DNA from 2 places in the Limnohabitans sp. JirII-29 genome. Region 2 is predicted to be linked to the other one. Evidence: riboswitches for the same ligand, from Rfam matches in the RefSeq annotation. Region 2 holds a riboswitch; the other holds the start of a gene.

Region 1 (4,383 bases), on a different contig from region 2:
GCAAGACACGGTTGACCAATGTGTGTCGGTCAAATGGTTTTGACATGACTTCATCCATTCCGACTTCTTTGCAGGCAATGAGCGCTTCGTTGGCCACGTTGGCTGTGAGTGCAATTACATGGACTGTGTTGAGTGGCGATGGCAAAGTGTTGCGCACACGACGCATCACTTCAATGCCGTCGATGTCTGGCATCACCAAGTCCAGCAGCACAACGTCGTACTGGGTGTCGCACATCTTGGCAAAGCCTGTGAGGCCGTTTTCGGCTTCTTCAATGTGCGCGTTTGGCATGGCGCGTTGCAGTGTGGCTTTGGCGACCAAGCGATTGACGGCATGGTCATCCACGATGAGCAGTTTGAAGGCGCTGGTGTCCACACGGTCAAGGGTTGGCAATGGCTTGTGCGGGGCAGGCGCGATGTGAACGGGGATACGAAATGAGAACGTCGAACCTTGGCCGACGGCGCTGCGCACGGTGAGTTGTCCGCCGTGGCTTTTGACCAGCGTGTCGGTGATGCTCAAACCCAACCCGTTGCCGCGCAGGGCGTCTCGTGCGTTGGCGCGTGTGTCGATGCGTGTGAGTTGAACGAAGGGTTCGAAGATGCGGGCTTGTTCAGCCAGTGCAATGCCAGGCCCGCTGTCTGTGACATCAACGCACAGGGTCCCGCTTTGCGGCGTTTTTTCGGATGGCTCGAAATACACCTGGGTGTTGACATGGCCCTTGTCGGTGAACTTCAGGGCATTGCCAAGAAGATTGATCAGGACTTGGGTCAAGCGGTGCTGGTCTGCCTTGATCCATTCGGGGACCTGAGGATCGATGTAGAGGTTATAGGAAAGCCCGAAGTCAATTGCCCGTGGCATCAACGACCCATGCGTGTTGTGCAGCATGGTGTGCAGGTTGAAGGTCTGTGGGTTGAGTGTGATTTTGCCGTTTTGAATTTGCGAGTAATCCAACAAGTCATTGATCACCGTGAGTAGGTGTGCCGCAGCGTTTTGTGCGCCTATGACGAATTCTTTGGCTTGATGGTTGATGCGTTCGTCGGTGTCCATGAGGTTCAAAAAGCCCATGACGGCGTTCAAAGGTGTGCGCATTTCGTGGCTCACAATGGCTAAGAACTGGTCTTTGTGTGAGTTGGCGCGCTGCAAGTCGTGTGACAAGCGCTGTAGGCGTTGGTTCGACCGATTGATTTTCCGCAGTGTGAAGGTGTTGGTGGACTCCACGGCATCTATCAAACTCCATTGCGTATAGGCCAAAAAGGCATACATCGTGGCGCTGAACACCAGGTCTTGCCAAGTTTGATCCGCGCGCATGGGGATGAGGTGGTTGAGTTGTAGGGTGAGAGTCAGCAGCATGCCCACGAGCGACACGAACAGCCAAAAGAAGACAAAACGGCGCGAGCTAGAGAAAAACAAGGGAAGAACGGGGACTGTGCCTAAAAAAATCATGCTCGGCGATGTGACGCCGCCCGTGTGCCATGAGTTGTAAATCACCAACCACATGAGCGTGCTCTCAAAAATGGTCTGAGCCCAAAAATCGGACAGGCCCTGGGTCCACCAAACCAGGGTTCCAATCAGCACCAGTGTTCCGATCCAGGCCGAAGTGGCAATACGCGATTGTTCAAGCCAGAGCATCACGAGCGCCATCAACGTGGTCCCCACGGCGGCGGTGAACGAAAAAAACACGTAATAGACGTCAAAGCTGTTGCGCCGTTCCCGAGGGAGCTGACGTTTTATAAACAAAAGTAACGGCCGATTGATCATTTGATAATTTTAATATTACTTTTGAATTTTTTGTTAAAACAAAAATGCAACCAGTATTTGCGGTTTTGGTATTGCCAGACTGCACTAAAATATTTGCACCGAGGAGCGCTGCAGCTGAGTCGATCTAGATTCAGTGAGGCTCGGACCCTAATTCCCAACCGCGCTCACCCACTGACAACGTGAGGTGAGCACCTCGGACAAATCCCTTGTGCTTAGTTTGTACGCGTCAGTGGCCCTGAACCTTTTGGAGCCTGACCATGAACGCTGTTCTCAAACCCACCCAAGCCACCGACTACGTCGTGGCCGATATGTCCTTGGCCGCCTGGGGCCGCAAAGAAATCAAGATTGCCGAAACCGAAATGCCCGGTTTGATGGCCATTCGTCAAGAGTTCGCCAAAGCGCAACCGCTCAAAGGCGCACGCATCACGGGCAGCTTGCACATGACCATTCAAACGGCCGTGCTGGTGGAAACCTTGCAAGCCTTGGGTGCCCAAGTGCGCTGGGCTTCGTGCAATATCTTCTCGACACAAGACCATGCGGCTGCCGCTTTGGTGGCCGAAGGCACCCCTGTGTTTGCCACCAAGGGCGAGACATTGACCGAGTACTGGGACTACACCCACCGTATCTTTGACTTTGGCGCCGCCAACACGGCTGGCGAAGGCCCCAACATGATCTTGGACGACGGTGGCGATGCCACCTTGCTCATGCACCTGGGCAAGCGCGCCGAGCGCGATGCGTCGTTGTTGAACAACCCCAGCAGCGAAGAAGAAACCTGTTTGTTTGCCGCCATCAAGGCCAAGCTGGCTCAGGACCCCACTTGGTACAGCCGCAAGAGCGCCGAGATTTTGGGCGTGACCGAAGAGACCACCACAGGCGTGCACCGCCTGAAAGAAATGTCGGCCAAGGGCACGCTGATGTTCCGCGCCATCAACGTCAACGACTCGGTGACCAAGAGCAAGTTCGACAACCTCTATGGCTGCCGCGAATCCTTGGTGGACTCCATCAAGCGCGCGACCGATGTGATGATTGCGGGCAAAGTGGCCGTGGTCGCTGGTTATGGCGACGTTGGCAAGGGCAGTGCTCAGGCTTTGCGTGCTTTGAGCGCCCAAGTGTGGGTGACAGAGATTGACCCGATCAACGCATTGCAAGCCGCGATGGAAGGCTACAAAGTGGTCACCATGGAATACGCGGCAGACAAGGCCGACATTTTTGTGTCGGCCACCGGCAACAAAAACGTGATCCGTTACGAGCACATGGCCGCCATGAAAGACGAAGCCATCGTCTGCAACATCGGTCACTTTGACAACGAGATCGATGTGGCGTCTCTGGAGAAGTTGACCTGGGACGAGATCAAGCCCCAAGTCGATCACGTGGTGTTCCCCGACGGCAAAAAGATCATCTTGCTGGCCAAAGGCCGCTTGGTGAACCTGGGTTGTGCCACCGGCCACCCCAGCTTTGTGATGAGCAGCTCGTTTGCCAACCAAACCATTGCGCAGATTGAGCTGTTCTGCCATCCCGAAGGTTACGACGTGGGCAAGGTCTATGTGTTGCCCAAGCACTTGGACGAGAAGGTCGCTCGCTTGCACCTGAAGAAAGTCGGCGCCATGCTGACCGAACTCAGCGATGAGCAGGCCGAATACATCGGCGTGCCCAAGCAAGGCCCTTACAAGCCTGACGCCTACCGCTATTGATCTGCGGTGCGCGCTGACCAGTTATTGGTAGACCGGGGCTTGGCCGCGTCGCGCTCTCAGGCGCAGCGGTTGATTACCTCGGGCGTTCAATGGCGCGTGGGCGCGACAGCCTGGCAACGCGTGGCCAAAAATGGCGATGTGTTGCCGCCAGGGTGCGAGGTGCAGTTGCTGGATAACGCGGAGTCGCGTTATGTCTCGCGCGGTGGCTTGAAGCTCGAAGGCGCTTTGCGTGACAGCGGCTTGTCTGTCAGCGGCATGCGTTGCCTGGATGTGGGACAAAGCACCGGAGGTTTCACGGATTGCTTGCTGCAACATGAAGCGGCGCAAGTTGTCGGGCTAGACGTTGGTCACGGCCAATTGCACCCGAGTTTGCGCAGCGACCCCCGTGTGGTGTGTGTTGAGCGCATCAATGCGCGCGAGTTAGCGTTTCCTGACGAGCGAATCCCCGAGGCAGTGCAAGGCTTTGATCTGATTGTGGGCGACTTGTCGTTCATCTCGCTGACCTTGGTGCTGCCAGCCCTGTTGCCTATGCTCCAGCCTGCGGGGTATGTGCTGATGTTGGTCAAGCCGCAGTTTGAATTGCAGCCTGGTGATATCGGCAAAGGCGGTTTGGTCAAAGACCCTGCCAGTTACCCCAAGGTGGAAGCGCGCTTGCGCAAGGCGTGCGCAGACCTTGGATTGAACGTGTTGGGCTACTGGCCCAGCGCCATTGCCGGAGGCGATGGCAACAAAGAATTTTGGATAGGAGCGCGTCGTGACGAACAACAGTCTGAGCATTGAGTTTTTTCCACCCAAGACGGCTGAGGGTGCCGAGAAGTTGCGTGCTGTGCGCCAAGCCTTGTATGTCTTGAAGCCCCAGTTTTGCTCGGTCACCTATGGCGCCGGTGGTTCGACCCAGGCGGGTACGTTGTCGACCTTGAATGAAATCTTGGCTGA
Region 2 (4,383 bases):
CCCATCCGCTGGGCGGGGTACAGGCCCACCACCGCATTGGCGGTGAGCCAACGGTTGGCAATGATTTTTTTCAACATCGCCTGGCCATCGGCGAACACCTTCTTGGCTTCCTCGCCGACCACCGCATCATCCAAGATGGCGGGATAGGGTCCGGCCAAATCCCAGGTCTGGAAGAACGGTGCCCAATCGATGTACTTTTCCAACTCGGCGAGATCGAAATTTTTGAACACCCGTCGCCCGATGAATTTGGGCTTGGTCGGCTTGTAGATGTCCCAGCCAATAGGCGTGGCGTTGGCACGCGCTTGCGCCAGTGTGACCAAGGGCGTTTGTTTTTTATTGGCGTGCTGTTCGCGCACTTTGGCGTAGTCGGCGTTGAGCTCAGCAATGTAGGTCGCCGCTTGGTCTGACAACAAGCCTTGCGCCACGCCCACGCTGCGCGAAGCGTCGGGCACATACACGACCGGACCTTCGTAATGCGGAGCGATCTTCACAGCGGTGTGCACACGGCTGGTGGTGGCGCCGCCAATCATCAGCGGCATCATGCGGCTGCGGAAGTAGTCGTCTTTTTGCATTTCGCCGGCGACGTACTGCATTTCTTCCAACGAGGGCGTGATCAGACCGGACAAGCCAATGATGTCGGCGTTTTCTTCTTTGGCTTTAGCCAAAATTTCATGGCAAGGCACCATCACGCCCATGTTCACCACTTCGTAGTTGTTGCACTGCAAGACCACAGTCACGATGTTCTTGCCAATGTCATGCACGTCACCTTTGACGGTAGCCATGACGATCTTGCCCTTGGCTTTCACGTCTTCGCCTGCAGCAGCTTGCAAGCGCTTTTCTTCTTCGATGTAGGGCACCAGATGTGCCACGGCCTGCTTCATCACGCGCGCGCTCTTGACCACCTGGGGCAAGAACATCTTGCCTTGGCCAAACAAATCGCCCACCACGTTCATGCCGTCCATCAAGGGGCCTTCGATCACATGCAAAGGGCGCCCACCCTTGGCCAAAATGGCCTGGTAAGCCTCTTCGGTGTCTTCTGAAATGAAGTCGGTGATGCCATGCACCAGCGCGTGGCTCAGACGCGCCTCCACCGACACGGGCACATCCGGCGTGCCACGCCAAGCAAGTTTGGCGCTGTCGTCTTTGGCCGCGCCTTTGGCGCTTTCGGCGACTTCAATCAAACGCTCACCAGGGGTGAGGTGTTCTTCGCCGTCTTTGTACTTCGGAGTGCGGTTCAACACCACGTCTTCCACCCGCTCGCGCAGCGTGGGTTCTAAGTCGTCGTACACACCCACCATGCCAGCGTTGACGATGCCCATGTCCATGCCGGCTTTGATGGCGTGGTACAGAAACACGGTGTGGATGGCTTCACGCACCGGGTCGTTGCCGCGGAAACTGAACGACACGTTAGACACGCCGCCGCTCACCTTTGCGCCGGGCAGGTTTTGCTTGATCCAACGCGTGGCTTCGATAAAGTCCACCGCATAGTTGTCGTGCTCTTCAATGCCGGTGGCAATGGCAAAGATGTTCGGGTCAAAGATGATGTCTTCGGGCGCAAAGCCCACCTCGTCCACCAGCACGCGGTAAGCGCGTTCGCAAATCTCAATCTTGCGCGCGTAGGTGTCGGCTTGGCCTTTTTCATCAAACGCCATCACCACCGCTGCCGCGCCATAACGCTTGACCAACTTGGCCTGGCGCTTGAACTCCTCCACACCTTCTTTCATGCTGATCGAGTTGACGATGCCCTTGCCTTGGATGCAGCGCAAGCCCGCTTCGATGACCGACCACTTGCTGGAGTCCACCATCACCGGCACGCGGGCGATGTCGGGTTCGCCTGCCATCAGGTTCAAAAAACGCACCATCGCGGCCTGGCTGTCCAACATGGCTTCGTCCATGTTGACGTCAATCACTTGCGCGCCGTTCTCCACTTGCTGACGGGCCACGGCCAGGGCTTGCTCGTACTCGCCGTTCAAGATCATGCGAGCAAAGGCTTTGGAGCCCGTCACGTTGGTGCGCTCACCGACGTTGACGAACAAAGTGTCCGCGCCAATAGAGACTGGCTCTAAACCAGACAGTTTCATGGGAGGAACGGCTATCGAATTCATGGGGGATCTCACCTGGGGTCATCGTTCAGGTGAGCGTCGTTGCAAAGATACGGCCCCAAGCCTGACTTCACGCCCGATCCTGAAAAGAATGGGTGAAGCTGCAACGCTCCTTGGGGAAGGCATTATTTTAACTGGTGCAGCGCATGCGCCGCCGCCAAGGTGAACGCATCACCCCCCACCGGCCCCACCACCTGCAACCCCACAGGCATGCCGTTGGGCGCGTGGCCTGCTGGAATGTTCACCGTGGGGGTGTGCAGCACGGTCCAGATGCGGCAAAACACCGGGTCACCCGTGTTGTCCAAGCCCAGTGGTGCCGCACCTGCTGCGCTGGGCGCGAGCAGCACATCCACATCTTTGAACACATCAGCCAACTGGGCGCGGCAGCGCGCCACCAAGGCTTGGGCCTGGTCGTATTGCGCAGCGGTCACGGCCACGCCCGATTGCATGATGCCCTGCAAGCGCGGGCTCAAGCGCTCAAAGTGTTGCAAGCGTTCATACGCCAAACACTGGGCTTGTTCAGCCAACTGAATGTGGGTTTGAGCCTGCACCAGCAGCTCGTAGTCCACGGGCAGGCGCACCTCGTGCAAGGTCATCGCACCCGAGGCTTGAACGCGTGCCGCCGCTTGCTGCATAGCAGCTTGGGTTTCGGACAAAGCCTGCGGCCACTCATAGGTGTGACACAGGCCCACGCGCAAGGGGCGGGCCAGGTGTTCGCCCATGGGGCGCACCAACCAGTCATGGCGACCGCTCAAGGCCGCAGCAAACAAGGCCGCATCGGGCACGTTGCGCGCCAGGGTGCCCACGGTGTCCAAGGTGTCTGACAAAGGTTTGGCGCCTGCACGATTGATGCCGCCAAAACTGGGTTTGAAGGCCACGATGCCGCAATACGCAGCAGGTCGCGTGAGCGAGCCTGCGGTTTGCGTGCCCAACGCCAGCGGCACCATGCCATCGGCCACCGCAGCCGCCGAGCCCGACGACGACCCGCCCGGCGTGTGCGCCGTGTTGTGCGGGTTGCGGGTTTGGTTGGGCTGAAAGGTGGCGAACTCGGTGGTCACGGTTTTGCCCAACACCACCGCGCCCGACGCACGCGCCAAGGCCACACAACTGGCGTCGTTGGCCGGTTGATGCCCGGCATAGATGGGCGAGCCATAGGTAGTGGGCATATCGGCGGTGGCGATCAGGTCTTTCACACCAATCGGCAGGCCATGCAACAAGCCTTGGTGGGCACCTTGGTCCAAAGCCCGCGCACGCGCTAGTGCGGCATCGCGCGCCACATGGTTCCAAGCCTGCACCTCAGCTTCACGGGCGTCGATGCGGGCCAAGCAATCACGCACCAAGTCTTCAGCACGCAGTGTGCGTTGGGCCAGTTGTTGGGCCGCCTGACAGGCGCTCAGGAGATGGTGTGACATGGATTACGCCTTACGCAGATTCGCGGTAGAAAGGGCCCGCACTCACAGCACGGGTATGTTGGTCGGACACCGCTTGACCAATGGCCGCGATGTGCTCAGGGGTGGTGCCGCAGCAGCCGCCCACGATGTTGACCAATCCCTCGGCCGCAAACTCGTGCAGCAAGCGGGCTGTCACATCGGGTGTTTCGTCAAATCCAGTGTCGCTCATGGGGTTGGGCAAGCCCGCATTGGGGTAGCAACTGATGAAGGTGTCGCCTGCCACCCGCGCCAACTCTTGGATGTAGGGACGCATCAGCGCCGCACCCAACGCGCAGTTCAGGCCCACCGCCAGCGGCTGGGCATGGCGCACGCTGTGCCAAAACGCGGTCACGGTTTGGCCACTCAAGATGCGCCCTGAGGCATCGGTCACGGTGCCACTGATGATCAAGGGCAAGCGCTCACCGCTCGCCTCGAAGTACTCGTCAATCGCAAACAAGGCGGCTTTGGCGTTGAGCGTGTCAAAAATGGTTTCCACCATCAGCACATCGGCACCACCCTCCACCAAGGCTTGCACCTGCTCGTAATACGCTGCGCGCAACTGCTCGAAATCCACATTGCGTGCGCTGGGATCGTTGACATCCGGGCTGATGCTGGCCGTTTTGGGCGTGGGGCCCAAAGCGCCGACCACAAAGCGGGGCTTCTCGGGGGTGCTGTATTTGTCGCAGGCTGCGCGCGCAATTTGGGCCGAGCGCAGGTTCATCTCGCGGGCCAAATCGGCCATGTCGTAATCGGCCTGGGCAATCGTGGTCGCACCAAAGGTGTTGGTCTCAATCAAGTCGGCACCCGCTGCGAGATAGCTTTCATGGATGTCGCGAATCACATCGGGACGC

Evidence for each region. A riboswitch is a leader RNA that binds a small molecule or an ion and turns the genes downstream of it on or off. The one in region 2 is predicted to bind S-adenosylhomocysteine.
Region 1: another riboswitch for S-adenosylhomocysteine. It lies ahead of ahcY (adenosylhomocysteinase); the one in region 2 lies ahead of metH (methionine synthase).

Annotation. Positions count from the first base shown of each region.
Region 1 is NZ_NESB01000008.1:109,056-113,438, forward strand. Features, by position in the region: gene B9Z39_RS13275 (ATP-binding protein) at 1-1,627, opposite strand, end outside; S-adenosyl-L-homocysteine riboswitch at 1,851-1,929, shown strand; gene ahcY (adenosylhomocysteinase) at 2,014-3,447, shown strand; gene B9Z39_RS13285 (TlyA family RNA methyltransferase) at 3,454-4,227, shown strand; gene metF (methylenetetrahydrofolate reductase [NAD(P)H]) at 4,202-4,383, shown strand, end outside.
Region 2 is NZ_NESB01000004.1:299,695-304,077, reverse strand. Features, by position in the region: gene metH (methionine synthase) at 1-2,081, opposite strand, end outside; S-adenosyl-L-homocysteine riboswitch at 2,130-2,223, opposite strand; gene B9Z39_RS08865 (amidase) at 2,228-3,514, opposite strand; gene B9Z39_RS08860 (homocysteine S-methyltransferase family protein) at 3,525-4,383, opposite strand, start outside.